DNA from 4 places in the Paenibacillus pabuli genome. Region 1 is predicted to be linked to each of the others. Evidence: predicted binding sites of a transcription regulator. Region 1 holds the regulator's gene; each other region holds the start of a gene.
The links. The regulator LexA, encoded in region 1, represses DNA repair genes until DNA is damaged. The targets are predictions, from matches to a motif close to CGAACATATGTTCG.

Region 1 (4,840 bases):
AAAAATAATAAAGCAACAACTTCTGATTCCATAAGATGGATATTTCAAAAGATAACCGCTTCACGAAGTTTCCATACTAGTCATACTAGTATGTTAGTTACATTCTAAAACAGCAGTTCCAACATTTCAACACCTTTTTTTATTATTTTTGAAAAACCTTCAATACACTGCAGTTTTAATGTTTGAAGCAATCAAAAAAGCATTGCTAGCCTGATGAATGATTTTGCATCATTCACCAAGACTATCAATGCTTTAAAATGAATCCCAATTAGATTCGGAAATAATCAGAAGTTAGCAATGATACGTTCTAATTCTGATAAGTGCTTAATCTCATGGTCAGGTACATACGACTCCGGGTTCACTTTGTTCTCACGATTAATCCAAACAGACTGGATTCCTGCAGACAAAGCTCCACGGATATCCGTAGTAAGTTTATCTCCTACCATCAAACCTTCTTCTGGTTTCACTCCAAGTTTGCTAAGTGCATGCTCAAAGATAGACGGGTCTGGTTTTCCTTTTCCGAAAGTACCCGAGATTATGATCTCATCGAAGAAAGGAGCCAGTTCAGGCACACCATCCAACTTCTCTTGCTGCAGAGCAGGACAACCATTCGTTAAGAGCAAAAGTTTGAATTTTCCTTGCAAATGACGTAACGTGTCCATCGTTTCCTCATAAACATGAGGTCTGGATCTTCGCTCAGCTCCAAATTGTGAAGCAAGACGCTCAGCCAAATCTTCACTGTCCACTCCTAGCTTCAATAAACCACGACGCCATGACTCCTTACGATATACAGGGGCAAGCTGTTCCAACTGACGGAACTCAGACTGGTCACCGCCTGTGAAATTAGCCCAAAGTCCTTCAAATGGATTGATGCCAATCATTTTGGTGAATGGAAAGGTTTCATAAGATTCATATAGACTACGTGCCTCGTTACGAACAGCTTCTTCCAGTTCCTCAGCATTAATGCCAGTTTCTTGCGAAGCGAGCAGGCAAGTTTCGTGGAACGCTTCACGCACACTGCGTTCATCCCACAACAAAGTATCATCCAGGTCGAACAAAATCGCTTTTAATGCCATTCCGGTCATCTTCCCCTTTGTGAATAATTACTTTTTCTCGTCTGTTTCTACAGTAATCTGATGTGCTTTGGCAAATTTAAGAAGTCGTTCAGTAATGGCATCTGTATCATAGCGGTTCAACAGTTTAGTGAACACCCATCTTTTACCGCGGCTATTATGTTCGATAACTACCGTTCCCTGCTCAAATCTGAACTTAACGATGTCATCTACTCCAATGGAGCGTTCCCGATTCCCTTTGGTTGTTATAATCCGGTTGCTCCCGATTTTAATGTAAGGACGGCGAAGCATAAAAATCACAGCCAAAAATACATACAACAGCATGGTAACCCAGTCCCATGTTGTCATCGGAGCTTTAACAAGAAATGTGCTCATAAACAGATACAAAAACGCAAGACCGATTAGGAAAATAGGAAACAGAAGACTGCGTCCTTTGAAAATGTCCTCACCGGGCGTACCCGAAATCGGTTGACCATTTTTTTTGCGCTGCTGATTCAACTGCTTTGAATTTTTCCGAACCGTTCTCTCGAACGAACGAGCCATGAGAATCCCCCTTATGTCATCTTTGTATCGGCTTACAAAAATCGTAAACCGACATTCCCCCTATAGATTTGCATTCTCAAAATAAAAGGAAGAAACCTAAATATCATAATGATATCTTTAGGTTTCCTTAGTGTTTGAGTTTGCCTTGGTGGCCCTGATCCTTCTCATCATCTACAATTTCAATGGAATCCAGTTGCTGTCTGAAGTTGCTGCGGATGTTGTTTAAGTAAATTTCTCTAAGTTTAGCACGTTCGGCAAGTTCTTCCTCTGAAAGTCCAACGGACTTTTGTTTACGAGCCAATTCATTAATCCGTGCTACCAGGCTATCTATATCCAAGCTTGTCCCCTCCAAAAATACAAAGTCATACTAACTTTGACATGATCGAGGCGGCTTGTCAAGGCTGTTACTTACTCGCTTAAATGAATCATGATTTCAAGGTGTAAATTGCGGCAAAATTAGTACTTGTCCTGCTTGAATTGATGTCGAATGAAGTTGATTTACTTTCTTTATTGCTTCTACATATACACGTGTATCCATATTTTCCGGTTTATGTTCCAATGACAAGCTCCACAATGTTTCCCCTTGGGACACAGCTATTTTACTGCCAGGGAGAACATTATTCTCGTCTCCTGCAAACACTGTCAATACAGTACTGCAACCAATAAATATGATTAACGATGCCATAATCAATTTCAACATCCATGTTGGCATCTTGGCTTCTGTAAACCATTTCTTAAAATTACCTATGTTAGACTTGACCGCTTCCGAATTCACCGGTTCATAAATACTTTGATAAGTGGAATATCTCATATCAATCGTCCTCCAAACGTTTGTTCCTATCTGTTAAAAACAATATAACACGAACACTTGTTTTGTACAACAGATTTTTAGAACAATTGTTCGCTTTATTTTGAACTCCTAATCTTCCGGAATTCTATAGGCAAATCCTAATCGCAGTTTTACTATTTCATACATGCGATGAACCACACAAAAGATTCACTCAAAAACATTGATTTTATCGGATTTTATTTAGAACTTATGTTTGTACGAACGGAGGTTCTATGTTATAATTTTCCCAAACGTTACTAAAATGGGGTTGATACGGTATGTCGAAGATATCCAGCAGGCAGCAGGCTATTCTGGAGTTTATACGCAATGAAGTCCGGTTGAAGGGATATCCTCCTTCCGTACGTGAAATTGGAGAAGCGGTTGGACTGGCTTCCAGCTCTACGGTCCATGGACATCTGGACCGCTTGGAGAAGAAAGGTCTCATTAGACGTGACCCTACCAAACCGAGAGCCATTGAGTTGTTAAGCCAGGAGGAATCAGAACACTCCCATCAGTTTGCACACAGTGTTGCTCGCATTCCTGTTGTAGGTAAAGTCACAGCAGGGGTTCCAATTACCGCAACAGAGAACATCGAAGATTATTTCCCGCTTCCGACACATTATGTTGGTGAACAGAAAGTATTTATGCTCTCTGTCGTTGGCGACAGTATGATTGAAGCAGGGATCGTTAACGGGGACTATGTTATCGTGCGTCAGCAGCAAACAGCAGATAACGGTGATATTGTCGTTGCAATGACTGAAGATGACGAAGCTACAGTTAAAACATTCTACAAAGAGAAAGACCACATTCGTCTTCAGCCTGAGAATGCAACATTGGAACCGCTTCGTTTAAAACATGTTAGCATTTTGGGTAAAGTCATTGGCCTTTTCCGTGATATTCACTAGTCTTGCAACATCTAATCAGATGAACTGTACCCACAAAAAGAGGTTGCCCTGTTCAACAGGACAACCTCTTTTTTTCTGCTATTCTTTCGATTTTACTAAATTACATTTCTTATCTTTTAAGAATGCTTTTGTGATGTGAGAATACTTCAAAGCTTTGTTTACCATGGTATGACCCCATTCCACTCTCCCCTACTCCACCAAACGGTAAATAGTGTGAAGTCATATGAGACAACGTATCATTGATACATCCTCCACCGAAGGACACTTGGTTCAAGACCTGATTCTGCAGCTCCGCATTCTGAGTGAACAGGTATAGTGCCAAGGGTTTTGGACGGCGCACTATCTCAGCCAGCAACGGATTGAGATCGTCGTAGGTCATGACCGGAAGAATTGGACCAAATATCTCTTCTTGCATAACTGGCGAGTCCCAATCCACATTTCCTACCAAGGTAGGTTCAATAAGCAGCTGATCCCGATTAGAACGACCACCAATCAGAGCATGACCACCTTCTAAGAAAACAGATAATCGATCAAAGTTACGTGTGTTGACGATATGCGGAAAATCAGGATTTCCCATAACATTCTTACCGAATTTATCTTGTATTTCTGCCCCAATCTCTTCAAGCAGCTTGTCGTGTACATCTTGATGTACAAGCAAGTAATCCGGAGCAACACAGGTCTGGCCAGCATTCAAAAACTTGCCGCGAACGATCCGCTGGGCTGCCAACTGCAAATCTGCATCTTTATGAACAATTACAGGGCTTTTACCTCCCAGTTCAAGCGTCACCGGAGTAAGATGCTCAGCTGCTGCTTTCATGACGATGCGGCCAACACCAGTGCTGCCTGTGAAGAAAATATAATCAAACTTCTCGTTCAACAAGGCTGTGTTGGTTTCGACTTCACCTTCCTGACCCCTATATATTCCTCTGGGAAGATATCCACAATCAGGTCATACGTCAAACGTGATACAGCCGGCGTTAATTCAGACGGTTTAATGATGGCACAGTTACCCGCTGCAATTGCACCAATCAAAGGACCGAAAGCCAGTTGGAACGGATAGTTCCATGGTGCAATAATAAGAGCAACTCCATAAGGTTCTGGGTAGATCGTACTTATACCATCAGGTATCACAGCACTTGTAGGCACAGCTCTAGGAGCCGCCCATTCCTTAAGATGATCTAGTGCGAAATCCAGTTCACCCAAAACGATGCGAATCTCAGAGTTATACGCCTCTGTTTCCGATTTATTCAGATCAGCATGCAGTGCATCCAATATCCGCTGGTGATACTTCTCGATCCCCCGTCTTAATTGTTGAAGAGCATCAACCCGATAATCAATATTTTTGGTTTGTCCTGTATAAAAGAATGCCCGCTGGCTTGCAACGAGTTGCTTCGCTTGTTCCATATAAACATCTCCAATAAATTTTCATAAATTAAATTGCTAAAAATATATTTGTATTATATCTTGTTTATATGAAATTATCAACATAT
Region 2 (4,840 bases), 1.2 Mb from region 1:
GGTTTCACGTCAGGGGTACAGAATGCATTTGTCTTTGCACTGGTTCTTGCGGTGATCGGCCTGGTGATCTCATTCTTCGTTAAACGGGTGAAGGTTGGATCTCAACAGGGCCAACAAGGTCCTATGCATTAATTTATATCATTTATGATGAAACGATGTTCTTTCAGCTGTTGCTGGGAGACATCGTTTTTTTTTGTTTTTTTGTCACCTTGACATGAAACGGGTTTCATCAATTAGAGTGGAAAAAAGTCAGTGCGACAAAAGTCACATTGACGAAGTTGAAAGCAAATAGTTCATGTTCTGGCGAAATTGGATATGTTCAACTTCTATATTAGAGACAATAATAGTGAAGTGATGTAAATCTCATCACTATTATCACATATCACATAATAGAAAACGTTTTAGTTTTGAATATGGACATGAGGAGAACTCTTTTATGAAAATCATTCAACCGCTGGCACCACATATGGAGGATATGCTAACGCGTTATGAACAGAACGGGCACCTAAACATGCAGGCTTCGCTGTTGGGAAAACAGTCTGTTGTCTATAAAGTACAGGAATACTGTCTCAAAGTGTATACCAAGCGTGGGAAGCTCGGTGGAGAACTCGAGTGCGAAGCGATCATGTCTATGCAAGGCAACCGGCATGTCCCCAAACTATATGCCTATTCTCCGGGACATTTTATCTTGACCGAATGGATTGATGGATATAATCTGAGACTGTATCGAAAGTATTATGGGCATATCCCATGCAACCTGATTTACGATATGTTATATTCCGAACTCCAGCAGATTCAGTCTGGGTATCGGGATTGGGATGTTATACGGTACGAAAATTTGCTCTGGACGGGCAAGGGAGATGTCAAAAGAACCGATTTTTGGCTATGTGAGCCTGTCGGTCCCGAGCAAGAGCGTATGGAACAAGCAATGATCCGTAAGATCAATAGAGTTCGCGCTGGTGATGCAGCTGAAGTGGAGGAATTGCAGAATTATATGTACCGGCACGGACTTACAGTTTCAGAAGTTCGGCAAGCGCTGGAGCAATTTCAATCCCGGCTTTATGAATCCATCATTTCATAGTGAGCCAGCGCCATTATGAAGAACAGAAGGTAATAAGATGACCAAATACGAAAACCAGATTCCAACATCGATGAATATGAGTTTAAGGGCAATGCTGAGCATGCTTCGGGATTCCCTTAAGGGTGGTCAGGAACGAAGACCTTGGAGTCATATTCCGATGGTGAAGAGCGAGTTTGACGAAAAGCTAAACGCTGCTCATCATCCACAAGTGACATGGTTCGGACATTCGGCTTTTCTGCTTGAAGTGGAAGGAACAAGATTGCTTTTTGATCCCATGCTGGGTAACCGTCCATCGCCTGTATCATGGGTGGGTACGAAGCGCTACAACGTGAATTTACCAGTTCAGCCGGAAGATCTCCCGCTCCTGGACGCCATCATCTTGTCTCATGATCATTATGATCATCTGGATTACTCCTCCATCCGAAGGTTAATGAATAAAACTGATCGGTTTATCGTACCGATTGGCGTACGCCGGCGTTTGATTCAAATGGGTGTACCTTCGCATAAAATTACTGAGCATGGCTGGTGGGATGAGCTTCAATTCAAGGGCCTGACACTAGCCTGCACGCCTGCAAGGCATTTTTCCGGGAGAGGACTATTCGATCGTAACTCCACGTTATGGTGCTCATGGGTGATCTCCGGAGATGAGACTAAGGTGTTTTTTAGTGGAGACAGTGGGTATGGACCGCACTTCAAGGAGATCGGAGACAAGTATGGGCCATTTGACTTGACGATGATGGAATGCGGACAATATGACGAACGGTGGGCCAACATTCATATGATGCCGGAAGAAACCGTACAAGCCCATCTTGATGTAAAAGGAAAACTGCTCATCCCCATTCATTGGGGAGCATTTACCCTTGCCTACCATGCTTGGACGGATCCGGTTGAACGGATTACCCAGGCAGCAAGCAGCGCAAATGTCGATATCGCGACTCCGAAAATTGGAGAAAAGGTGCAGATCCATACCGGGGTTTATCCAACTGAACCATGGTGGAGATCAAGCATAAGATAATCATACAGCGTTCAACTCAGCAATGGAGTGGACGCTTTTTGTTTATTTTAACATCGAAACTGCGCTGTAAATTAAGAGAATGCCCATAGCCATATTAAACGGGCGCTCATATCTCACGAGAAAACTCTGAAATAATATCCCGCATAACGCCCATGTCATATTGGCACTAATCCCTACAATGGTTAACAATACAGAGAATACAATCATTTGAGTATGTGACTGGGCAAGCGGCAAGACAAACACCGAGATTGCGGTTAACCCATACAAAATGACTTGGGATTAATGAACTGCAAAGTAAAGCCAAATAGAAATGAATGCGGGTTGGTGCGGGTGTCTTCTGCATTTTTGGATGTACTATGCATGATTTTGAACGCCAGATAGATCAAGTAGATACATCCCAACATATTCAAAACAGGCCTGATTCTCGGAATATACTGTTGTAGAATAAGATTGAAATAACTGGATAGCCGCATGGTTTACATGAACACTGGAGCTTCGGAGAACCGATTAAGCATGGTTATTCATTATCCCAAGTAAATCGGTTTCGATTTATTGACCTCTTTACTAAGATAATTGAATGATGTATTTGCAAATAGACAAGTGAATTTAGTGAACGCCTAAACTAAAGACCTTGAGGGTTACCCTCAAGGTCTTTAGTAATAAGTCATCGTTTTTTTTATGTTGAGCATGATCTTATCTCGGATAATTATAAATATTTACCTCTTGCATAAAGAACATACGTTCGGTCTATAATATATAGAAACATACGTTCTCAAAAAGTACAGGAGTGATTTCATTGTGACTAAGCAGCGAACCATTATGCTCATTGATATGCAGAGCTTTTATGCTTCAGTCGAAAAGGCAAAAATGCCTCAATACAAAAATAGACCGTTAGCCGTCGCAGGAGATCCGAAAAGACGTTCTGGAATTATCCTTGCCGCTTGTCCGTTGGCCAAAGCTAAAGGCGTATCTACCGCGGAACCACTCTGGCAGTCCCTTCAAAAGTGCCCTGAACTGATCATTGTTAAACCTCACATGCAAGAATACATCGAAGTATCCACGCAAATCATGTCCATTGTTGAGGAGTTTACCGATCTCGTCGAACCGTATAGTATAGACGAATTATTCGCTGATTTTACGGGGTCTATGCATCTATTCGGTAATGATCCAGTCGATTTAGCGAAGCAAATTCAAGACAAGATCTATAATGAAACAGGCGTTTACGCGAGAGCTGGCATTGGTGAAAACAAAATCATCAGTAAATTGTGCTGCGATATGATTGCTAAAAAAGCTGAGGGCGGCATTTTCCACTTAAAGAAAGAGGAGTTACACCTCCACATTGGAGATAAGCCCATTCGAGATATGTGGGGCATTGGCTCAAGAATGGAGAAACATCTGTGGAAGATGGGCATCCGTACGATTAGAGACCTGGCGAATACGCCTCTTTCTAAATTAAGAAGTAAGTGGGGCGTTAATGGAGAAGTCATCTGGCGAGTCGCAAATGGACTCGACAATTCGCCGGTAACCGTCAATACGCATAGTACACAAAAGGATATCGGAAACGGAATGACCCTGCCTAGAGACTACACAGAGGCATGGGAGATCGAAGTGGTGATCCTCGATATCTGTACAGAAGTGTGCAGAAGAGCCCGTAAAAAGGGACTGATGGGTAGTGTCGTTTCCGTGAGTGTGTCTGGAGCGGATTTCGACCATCCAACTGGTTTTCACAGGCAGGTTAAACTGACTGATCCTACAAACATAACCGTTGATGTATGCAAGATAGCCAAACGCATATTCCATCAACACTGGGATGGGCAACCTGTGCGCCGTGTAGGCGTATCCCTTTCTCAATTATCCAACGCGGATACATATCAACTATCTTTCTTTGATGATCAGGAGCAGAAGAGGGCCATTGATCAGGTGATGGACGACATCAAGGATCGATTTGGCGACATTGCCATTCTACGAGCGAGCTCCATTACGGCTGCCGGTCAAGCGATCGATAGAGCATCTAAAATTGGAGGGCATTACAAATGAGCAAAAAACTTGAAGCCAATGGATTATGGGAATCGAGTCGCATGATGCTTCCACAACATAAAGAACGAATTATACAGCATCGTACTCAAATTCATTATCAAGCGAAACCGCTGATCCATGAAGATGAGTGGGAGATGATTGCTCAAAATGTAGATATGTCGCTCAACTATACGTTGCAAGCCACGATTGAAGTGTTTAATGAGTCGGGCAATCGGTATATACATGGGATCGTTACTTCAGTCAGTACCTTTGGAAAGAAAATCAAAATTGAAATGGATCATGGATTTGAATGGGTCGATTTTGATCAATTGGTCGCTGTGAAACTTGATGAAGGAGGGGCGTACGGTGAGACAGACTTCTGAGGAGCTTGCACTTGTGAAGAGACTGGTAGAGCTCCCCTATCTGTTAAGTGCTCTGGAGGTAGATAAGCATAAAATATACGCTTCAAACTTTAAAATGAAATCTGTGTATGTTGACTACCTGGATGGTACCCAAAAGAAAATTGCTTTAGAGATGTACAATTCGAAACAAAATTTAAAGGAACATCATATAAAAATCATCGATGAACAGAGATCTGAGCTGAGTTTAACAGTTAACTATTCCGTAAGAGGTTACATTCATAAAATGACATTATCATGGAGCAAAGTGAAAGTGGATGTAACCTTAATGCTGACTGAACATATGAACGTTGATATTACTGATTTGCC
Region 3 (4,840 bases), 1.6 Mb from region 1:
CGCGGCGATTATTACAATTTGGTCTGGCATTGATTATTTCATCAAAAACAAAAATTTGCTTAATTTATCAAAAGCGTAAAAGTTTAAGGTAAAACGGGTAATTTATGAACAGCTTGCGCTCAGGGCAATAGGAAAACATCCTATTGCCCTTTGATCACTCACATTGTGTACAGGAGGATGCTGAATGAAGGCAGAAATTATCGCAGTCGGAACAGAGTTGCTGCTCGGACAGATCGTAAATACGAATGCCAGATATTTATCCCGCGAATTGGCTGCTATCGGGATCGACGTTTATTTTCAAACTGTGGTAGGGGACAATCTGAATCGTCTTAGTGAAGCCATTCAAATTGCCCAAGGGCGAGCTGACGTCATTTTCTTTTCGGGCGGTATCGGACCCACGCAGGATGATCTAACCAAGGATGCCATAGCGGCAGTGTTGGGACGCAGCCTACATATCGATCGGATGGCAATGGATAAAATCGAAAGCTTCTTCAGGGATCGCAATGTGGAGATGACAGAGAACAATCGGCGCCAAGCCATCGTGGTTGAAGGAGGGACCCCGCTGGCTAATGAAACAGGCCTTGCGGCGGGGAATGCCATCTCGGATAACGGAAAGCATTATATTGTCATGCCTGGGCCACCAAAAGAACTGATTCCCATGTTTGAGCAAGAAGTCAAACCTTGGTTGTTCCAGCATGTACTTACGAAAGAGATGCCAATCTATTCGAAAATGCTGAAATTTGCCGGGATCGGCGAGTCGGCATTGGAAGACCGTCTGCTTGATTTGATTGATAGCCAAACCGATCCTACGATTGCACCTTATGCAAGTGAGGGAGAAGTAACGGTACGGGTGTCCACCAAAGCCCCCAGTGAGAATGAGGCTAAGCAGAAGCTGGATGCCATGGAGGTACTCATACGGGAACGGTTGCCAGAACACCTCTACGCGAACGAGGATGTGCCTATAGAGTACACTATCGTAACGATGATGTCTGATATGGGTCTGACTCTAAGCGCGGCTGAGAGCTGTACAGGAGGGCTTGTCATGCAGAGTCTGACTTCGGTTCCTGGCAGTGCATCCATGCTTAAAGGCGGAATCGTATGTTATTCCAACGAAATAAAGGAAAAGCTGCTGAATGTTCCTCATGACTATCTGGAGGGGGAAGATGCTCCTGGGGCTGTTAGCCCTGAAGTTGCGAAAGTGTTGGCTGAGCAGGTACGCATGATCGGTGATTCCGATTTTGGTCTGGCCGTTACAGGGGTGGCTGGTCCAGGTTACTCTGAACGCAAGCCACCAGGTCTGGTTTTTATCGCTCTCGCTGAGCGGGGAAAAGAGACGGAGATTCACGAATTGCGTATCAATGGAAATCGGGAGACGGTCCGCATCCGTTCAACCAAGGCTATTTTATACCGTCTATGGCGGAAACTTGTTGCTATGGACTAGGTGACTAGGCATACCTAGAATTGCTTTTACAGGGATAATCAAGTATAATCAAAGCAGACGGAAGAACCGTAGAATTAGGCATTCAGCCTTATTTGCGGTTCTTTTTTCTGTTTTATTGCAAGTTTTGCCCAGGAAGAGGCGCCTCGGCCTTTTACAAAAAAACGAATGTATGTTCGAAAAAAAGCTTGGCAAACGTGTTAAAACAAGGTATCATTATCTTATAAACAGTAAAGGGTGTGAGCATATTGTCAGACCGTCGTGCCGCGCTTGATATGGCGCTCCGTCAAATAGAGAAGCAATTTGGTAAAGGATCTATCATGAAACTGGGTGAGTCAACTCACATGCAAGTGGAAATCATACCCAGCGGATCCTTGGCTCTGGATATAGCACTTGGAACAGGCGGCTTGCCAAAAGGCCGGATTGTTGAAATATATGGACCTGAATCTTCAGGTAAAACAACTGTAGCGTTGCATGCAATTGCTGAAGTGCAAAAAGTCGGTGGACAAGCTGCATTTATCGACGCCGAGCATGCTCTTGATCCAGCGTATGCAAGTAAACTGGGTGTTAACATTGATGAATTGCTTTTGTCCCAACCGGATACGGGCGAACAAGCATTGGAAATTGCCGAAGCACTTGTGCGCAGTGGTGCTGTTGACATTATCGTTGTCGACTCTGTAGCTGCCTTGGTACCAAAAGCTGAGATCGAAGGCGAGATGGGGGATTCCCACGTCGGTTTGCAAGCACGTCTGATGTCTCAGGCGTTGCGTAAACTGTCTGGTGCAATCAGCAAATCTAAAACTATCGCTATCTTTATCAACCAGCTTCGTGAAAAAGTGGGCGTAATGTTTGGTAACCCTGAGACAACACCTGGTGGCCGTGCCCTGAAATTCTACTCTACAGTTCGTCTGGATGTACGTCGTATTGAGAGTATTAAATCAGGCAATGACATCATCGGGAACCGTACGCGTGTGAAGGTTGTCAAAAATAAAGTTGCACCACCGTTCAAACAAGCAGAAGTAGATATCATGTATGGTGAAGGTATTTCCAGAGAGGGCAGTATCATTGATATTGGTACAGAACTGGATATCGTTAATAAAAGTGGTGCTTGGTATTCTTACGAAGGCGAACGCTTGGGCCAAGGTCGTGAAAATGCGAAGCAGTTCATGAAAGAGCATAAAGAGATTGCACAAGTGATTGAGCAAAAAATCCGTGAAGCAAGCAATCTGACGACGGTTGTTCCAGCTCCAACGAGTGAAGATCAACAAAAAGAAGAAGCAGAAGAACAAGAATTGTTTGAAATCAACGAGTAATTCTTCCGAGCAGGGAGGTTCCAGAAGGTGTTCACTTACTGGACTTCCCGGATTGGTGTGAATGAAATTGATCCGATCGTGTTTGGGGAGATGGCTCGTGTTCTGGTGCTGTCTAACAGCTCCTGTCCATTGGACAGGGGCTGTTAGCACATTTATTGAGAGAGCTGTGAGCCGGGTTGGATTCCCGGCTTTTTGCATTTTGGTCTGCTGTTTTCTTTAAGCAGATAGGTGTTTCATAATCAGGAGATAAAGAATTGAACAAAGAGGAGGGAGACCTGAATGGATCAACATGATGATGACTTGTACGAAAAAGCAGAACTGGAGGGAATCTCTCAATTCCCGGATAACGAAGAACTCACCATTACACGGGTAGAACGAACAAAAAGCAGGCAGGCCCGGTACCGGATCACGTTTGGTTTGTACTCGATTACTGTTCTGGAAGATGTAATGATCAAGTATCGAATGACCCGGGGCAACACGTTTGTGAAGAAGGATCTCGAGGAGATCATAGTAGCGGATGAGCGGCAGCAGACCTATGTGCAGGCGTTGCGCTATTTAGAGCACAAACAGCGTACTAGGCATGAATTAAGCCAGCGGCTCCGTCAGAAAGAATTCGCCGGACCGTTAATTGAAGAAGTCCTGGATCGGCTTGAGCAGGAGAAGCTGGTGGACGATGAAGGGTTTGCGAAGGAATGGACAAGGCAGCGTATGACAGGCCAGAGGAAGGGAAAACTGTGGATAAGGCAAGAGCTGCGTCAAAAGGGCATTGCCAATGAGCTCATCGTTGAAGCGCTTGAAGGCGTGGATTCGGATGTGGAGTTTGAGACAGCTTTGACCGCAGGGCGAAAGAAGTGGAATCAGGTCAAAGGGGACGTTGCGGAGAAAAAACGTAAAACGCTTCCTTTCCTGATGCGACGCGGTTTTCCTATGGATATGGTACGTAAAGTTGTGAATTGTTTAATTGAAGAAGATGAAGCCGAAGATTCTGAAGATGACGAGTTATTGCCATGGGATTAACAGAGACTACACAGTGTGCCTGCATTCTCTTGACAATTTCTTTCGTCAAATACTAAAATGGACATGAGTCTGTAAGAAATGGACAACCCTTTTTCCTTCCAAAAAAGCGGTTTCGGTTTCTTTGGATTTACCCTTCATGATTATGGATTCGCTGAAGACAGCGAATAGTACGTGGTAACATGTACACTTGAAATGAAAATCGGCGGGGGATCGCCGTAGGTATCGTTATTCCCAAACATATGTAAGTCTGAAAACAGCAAATTGACCCAAGGAGTGCCTTGGAGGAACCAACGAGGAGGTGAACAGTATGAATCCTGCAATCACGATCGTTCTCGTTGTGGCCGCGCTCGTTATTGGGTTCGGAGTCGGATATTTTATTCGCAAATCTCTTGCAGAGGCTAAAATCTCCAGTGCGGAACAAGCTGCCGTACAGATCGTTGAGAACGCGAAGAAAGAGGCAGAAGCACAGAAAAAAGAGACGGTGCTGGAAGCGAAGGATGAAATTCATCGCATTCGGGCCGAAGCTGAAAAAGACACTCGTGAACGTCGTAATGAAATTCAACGACAAGAAAGACGATTGTTGCAAAAAGAAGAGTCGCTGGATAAAAAGATGGAGTCACTCGAACGTAAAGAAGAGCAAGTGGCCAACAAAGAGAAACGAATTGATGAGACACAGCAGCAGATCGAAATGATCTACAAAAATCAGGTGACGGAGCTGGAGCGTATATCCAACCTCACCATGGAAGATGCACGCAGTATCATACTGTCCAACGTAGAACAGGAAGTTCGTCATGAGACGGCTCAAATGATCAAGGACATTGAACAGCAGGCGAAGGAAGAGGCGGACAAAAAATCCCGCGAAATTATTACCCTTGCCATTCAGCGTTGTGCAGCTGACCATGTGGCAGAGACAACGGTATCGGTTGTAACCTTGCCTAATGAAGAAATGAAAGGCCGTATTATCGGTCGTGAAGGACGTAACATCCGCGCGCTTGAAACCCTTACGGGGATTGACCTTATTATCGATGATACGCCAGAAGCAGTTATTCTGTCGGGCTTTGACCCGATCCGT
Region 4 (4,840 bases), on a different contig from region 1:
AGCCTGAAGCCGGTACAGCTGACGTTCTTTCAATCGTAAGCCATGCGAGGCAAAATGGGAAAATGGACAGGCCACGAATCGTTCCATTCGCGAAACACTTGTCCGCACCTCCGTGCCATATAGCCGCCGGCTCGTTGAAGTACGCAGCGGCAATGCCCGGTTGCGATAAAAAATGGAGCCCAGCAAACGTTCCAGCTGAGGTCGAAGTGTCTCATTGGAACAATGCCAGTTGTAAACCGACCACCAGAGCTCTGGAATCTCCTCTCCCCTGCGCCATCTGCGCAGCTGCCCAATCAGAACAGACAGACTCTGCTCTGGATGAATGACATAAGGCCAGTGAGCTTCTTCCGAATCGGTTACTGGCGGCTGTGCAAGAAGTGGTGATTCATTCAGCCCAAACATCTTTCGTACATGTCTCACAATTTCCGAAGGCAGCAGCGTTTTGCCCTCATCGTCAGCCACAGGGTAACTTAACCACAACTGCTTACTTGCAGCAGTCAAGGCGGTATAGATCAGGAAACGCTCGTCCAGCATTCGTCTTGTTGTTCCAGGTCCGAGACCAAGACCTCTTTCGGTCAGCAGCTCCCGCTCCTGCTCCGTTAACACGCCATCTTCCTGCGGCACAGCCGGCAGCTCACCGTCCACGGCACCCAGGATGAATACATATTGGATACCCTGCAGCCGCGTCCGGTCCATGGAACCGACCAGCACCTGATCCAGCGCCGGTGGAACAAGTCCTAGCTTCAGCTCGGTTAACCCCGTTTCCATCAGACCCGCGAACAAATCGATGTCCAGTCGTTCGGCTCCCATCATGTCCACCATCTGGTCCAGCAGATCCAGGACTGCTCCCCACATCTGACGATGTTCCCGCGAACGCTCCGGGTCGCCCTGAGCTGTTGCCGCAGCAGACATCATTTCCAGCTTCCAGGGAATTTCTGCGTCTTCGAGTAGTCCATATAGCGCAGCACACTGTTCTTTTGCCGTCTTGGCTTTGATCATGCGTTTCTCAAACGCAGCCATTGGATCCGTAATGACTGTTCGGCATTTTTCCATGAGCGACAGCATTTGTTCCCGCCCTTGGCTTCGGCCTTCCTGGCCATTGTCTTCCAGAGACAGACTGGGGACGTATTTCCAAGGCTTGCCGTCGGTCCAGCGGTAACCGTGGATTCCACAGGCGAGGATATAGTTTTCGAGCTGGTCCATGTCTTCACGAGTGATAGAACCATCACGTGGAAGCAGCAGATCCGTTTTGACACAGCGAAATACATCTTCGTAACGCCAGCGGCGACGAACGACATCAATTGCAGAACGAATGAATTCGGAGAGCGGATGATGAAGCTCACTTCTTCTACGGTCCAGGAAAACCGGCACGTCATGATCCCTGAACAATGGCTCGGCAATATCGGCATAGGCATCCAGCTGACGAACGAGTACGGCCATATCCCGGTAACGCACGCCTTCCTCCTGAGCCAATCTGCGCATTTCACGCAGTGCCCCTTCCATCTCAGCCCTGCGATTCTCCGCTGCGTATAACTTCACGCCCGCATCGCGGCCATCACTTTTCCAACGAATCCGTCGGTCGAACCCAGACTCTAGATGGGCCAAACCAGGGCTGTGCTCATATCTTGGCAAAACATCCGGCTGCAGCACTGTGGTTTCACTCAAAACTCCCAGATCATCAGCCATACCTTTGAGCCGCGCATATGCGCTCGCTGTTGGATGGAACAGATCCAGTTCGCTGGGAAGAGCCCCGTGATCATATGGACGGTCCAGAGTCAACGTGATGGTTACTGAAGAAGACTGAAGCATCAGCCTTCCTATCACGCTCATTTCCTGCGGGGTAAAGCCCTGAAAACCGTCAATCCAGATTTGTGCATCCTGAAGAAGCTCACTTTCTACCAAACGGTCGTTCAATTCTGTCAACGTGTCTTCATCATCGATGTAGAGTTCCGTTAGTTCCTGTTCATAATCTCGATATATAAGAAGCAAATCATGTAACTTATCACCCAGGATCGGTGCCGAAGAAGACGTATTCCACGTAGAAAGACCTTCTTCCAACAAGCCGGGATCTAGTTCATAACGCTTAAACTCACTGTATAAATCATTCAAATGCCCGATAAAGCCCAATTGATTGCCCGAAGCGCCAAAAAGCTTCAACTCTTCCTTGCGCCGCTGAAGCACTTTATAGAGCAGCATCTTTTTCCCCTCGGCACCAATTGGAATTCGCGCAGAACCACCTGCTTCCTGCATGATACGATAGGCTAATCGGCGAAAACCCAGTACTTCTGCACGCATGGTACCTTTAATTGCGCCAGAAGAAACCAGGGCCTGCTCGGTACGAAACGAGCTCTGCTCCGGAACCAGCCATATGAGTGGTTTGCCTTGAGGTTCCTTTTGAAGCAAAGACGTAATTTCCCGGGTAATCAGCGTCGTCTTGCCGCTGCCTGCCCGGCCAATAATAAAGCGTACAGACATGTCCAATCCTCCAAACCATCACGAACAAGATTTTAATTCCCAGTATAACATATCTGACCTCGTTCGGAACATACGTTTGCCACAATCCGGTAAAGCCAGGCTGATTTCCTGTAACACGAAACAAGCCCACAGCTAACTACACCGTGGACTTGTTTCTTAACGTCATTTTTTTGCAAATGACAGATCAGTTTGTTTTGCTGCGCACTTCAAAAATTGCAAATTTCAAGTAATGTCCCTCATCCACGCCCAAAATTTGCGGGTGATCCTTGCCGGCAGCTTTCCATTCAATCAGACGCAGTACTTTACCCGCGTCTTCAGCTGCATCCGCAATCGTTTCCAGGAAGAGATCAGGGCGCATATGATACGAACAGCTCGCCGTCACCAAATACCCACCTTCATTCACAAGTTTCATGCCATGCAGGTTAATATCCTTGTATCCACGGCACGCCCCTTTGACTGCCGATTTTGTTTTGGCGAAGGCAGGTGGGTCAAGAATGACCACATCAAATGTTTTCCCGCCACCAGCTGCAAGGGCTTTGGAAGTATCTACTTTCTGTTCAGCTGCGCGTGCACGTACGGAACGCTCTTCTACTCCTTTGACCTGTTCACGTAAGTACTGGAATGCGTCAGCGACAACAAACTCTACCCGATCGGTGAATCCGTTCAACTCTACGTTGGTGCGGGCACTTTCAATAGCATGCTCTGAAATATCAAGGCATGTGACTTTTTTGGCTCCATATTTACAAGCATTCAGTGTGAAACTGCCTGTGTGTGAGAAACACTCCAGGACGGTAGCACCGTCCCAATAAGGGAAAGTTACCACTTTACCACTTTTATTTACGGGCAACAGCTGTTTGCTTCCATCCTGCTCCACTTCCTGCAAGGAGATTCCGCTTTTGTAACCCCAGCCCTTCATGAGCGGTTCAATTGCAGCCCGATTCTCACGCTGGTCGAAGAAATAACCCGTTTTCTGGCCTTCTACGATATCGACTTTAATAAGCAATCCATTCTCGGTTACCGTAACATGACGCGGGCACTCCCCGTAGAGCGGTCCCTTTGTCTGCTCCAGCCCTTCCAACTCCCTGATAGGCACATCACTGCGCTCATAAATCCCCTCCGGCTGCATCACTTCAATTAGAGCCTGTACGATGGCTTCACGGCAGCGGTCCATTCCCAAGGTAAGCAGTTGTACAACGAGAATGCTGCCAAAACGATCCACGATCAGACCTGGCAGAAAATCAGCTTCCCCATAAACCAAACGATAGGCCTCTCCATCCTGGATAAAACGTTCCCGGTGACGCAGGCAGTCGCTGAAGCGAGCGGCAAAAAAGGCTGTGTCCATTTGCTCAAACTCCAGCGGTTGATAAGAAACGACTCTCACTGTAATCTGTGATGCCGGGTTATAGTATCCTGTCGCCAGATAACGTCCTTGATGATTTAATACATTGACCAGATCTCCTGGTTCGGGGTTACCGTCAACCGAGGCTATCTCGTTGTTATATATCCATGGATGTGCATGTTCAAGCCGCTTTTTGCGACTGCGTTCCAGTGTAACCGATGGCAAGGTAAATCCACTTCCTTTGTTGTAAGTTAGTTGAAAAGATAGGTTTAGTGCAAAGGGAGACCGCTTCGGGGACAGATCGGTCTTCCGATCGCTGTTATCCCCAGATTTTCTGATTCCCTTTTCACAAAGGGAAAATCCCGGGATAAACGCGAACGCTTCGCTTCTCCAGATCCCATTCCGTCCCCTCCGCTCCGTTTGCACGAATCACCGTACCTTTTGAATTGTGAGATGAGTATGGTAAGGACTAAATTGAAAGCTGTTTCCCACCGATTTCCTCTGGCTGTCATGGTTGTCCTCTCTTACTCATAAGATGAGATAACGACTAGGCACGGAAGGACTGATGGAACGAGATGTTTAGAGATGTTGTGCTGCCGCTTATCTATGGGCTGATTATCTTTTTTGGTGGAATGAAACTGATGGAAACAGCCTTGCAGCGAATGGCTGGGCCGATGCTGGCCGGATGGCTTAACCGGGCTACCTCTGCGCCCTGGAAAGGCATGGCTTTCAGTGCAGGAGCCACGGCAATATTACAGAGCAGTACTGCAGTTACAGTCCTCACCATCGGCCTCGCGAATGCAAAATTGATTACCTATGGTCGCACGCTTGGCATTATTCTGGGCACGAACATCGGTACATGCCTGACAACCGAGTTGATTGGGTTACAGATTGGACGTGCTGCCCTGCCCCTGCTTGTGATTTCTCTTACAGGTTGGGCTGTCTTTGTTGTTCTAAGTGAACGTAATCAAGCAGCCCCTGAACATACCCAAAGATTCCTGACTAACTCACAGTACAGCTTTCTTG

Region 2: a site for LexA is predicted at 2,828-2,841, ahead of ABGV42_RS07840 (DNA polymerase IV). Genes of this name have one in related genera too.
Region 3: a site for LexA is predicted at 1,604-1,617, ahead of recA (recombinase RecA). Genes of this name have one in related genera too.
Region 4: a site for LexA is predicted at 2,541-2,554, ahead of addB (helicase-exonuclease AddAB subunit AddB). Genes of this name have one in related genera too.

The regions. Positions count from the first base shown of each region.
Region 1 is NZ_JBDOIO010000003.1:81,091-85,930, reverse strand. Features, by position in the region: gene ABGV42_RS02730 (HAD family hydrolase) at 285-1,076, opposite strand; gene ABGV42_RS02725 (hypothetical protein) at 1,104-1,616, opposite strand; gene ABGV42_RS02720 (DUF896 domain-containing protein) at 1,744-1,953, opposite strand; gene ABGV42_RS02715 (LysM peptidoglycan-binding domain-containing protein) at 2,050-2,427, opposite strand; gene lexA (transcriptional repressor LexA) at 2,724-3,350, shown strand; gene ABGV42_RS02705 (aldehyde dehydrogenase family protein) at 3,460-4,230, opposite strand; gene ABGV42_RS02700 (aldehyde dehydrogenase family protein) at 4,224-4,754, opposite strand.
Region 2 is NZ_JBDOIO010000003.1:1,302,939-1,307,778, reverse strand. Features, by position in the region: gene ABGV42_RS07855 (DHA2 family efflux MFS transporter permease subunit) at 1-132, shown strand, start outside; gene ABGV42_RS07850 (hypothetical protein) at 437-1,081, shown strand; gene ABGV42_RS07845 (MBL fold metallo-hydrolase) at 1,119-2,096, shown strand; gene ABGV42_RS07840 (DNA polymerase IV) at 2,916-4,133, shown strand; gene ABGV42_RS07835 (YolD-like family protein) at 4,130-4,495, shown strand; gene ABGV42_RS07830 (hypothetical protein) at 4,479-4,840, shown strand, end outside.
Region 3 is NZ_JBDOIO010000003.1:1,676,365-1,681,204, reverse strand. Features, by position in the region: gene pgsA (CDP-diacylglycerol--glycerol-3-phosphate 3-phosphatidyltransferase) at 1-79, shown strand, start outside; gene ABGV42_RS09530 (competence/damage-inducible protein A) at 185-1,441, shown strand; gene recA (recombinase RecA) at 1,687-2,751, shown strand; gene ABGV42_RS09520 (regulatory protein RecX) at 3,031-3,768, shown strand; gene rny (ribonuclease Y) at 4,076-4,840, shown strand, end outside.
Region 4 is NZ_JBDOIO010000004.1:974,211-979,050, reverse strand. Features, by position in the region: gene addB (helicase-exonuclease AddAB subunit AddB) at 1-2,475, opposite strand, end outside; gene ABGV42_RS23960 (class I SAM-dependent rRNA methyltransferase) at 2,660-4,039, opposite strand; gene ABGV42_RS23955 (Na/Pi cotransporter family protein) at 4,390-4,840, shown strand, end outside.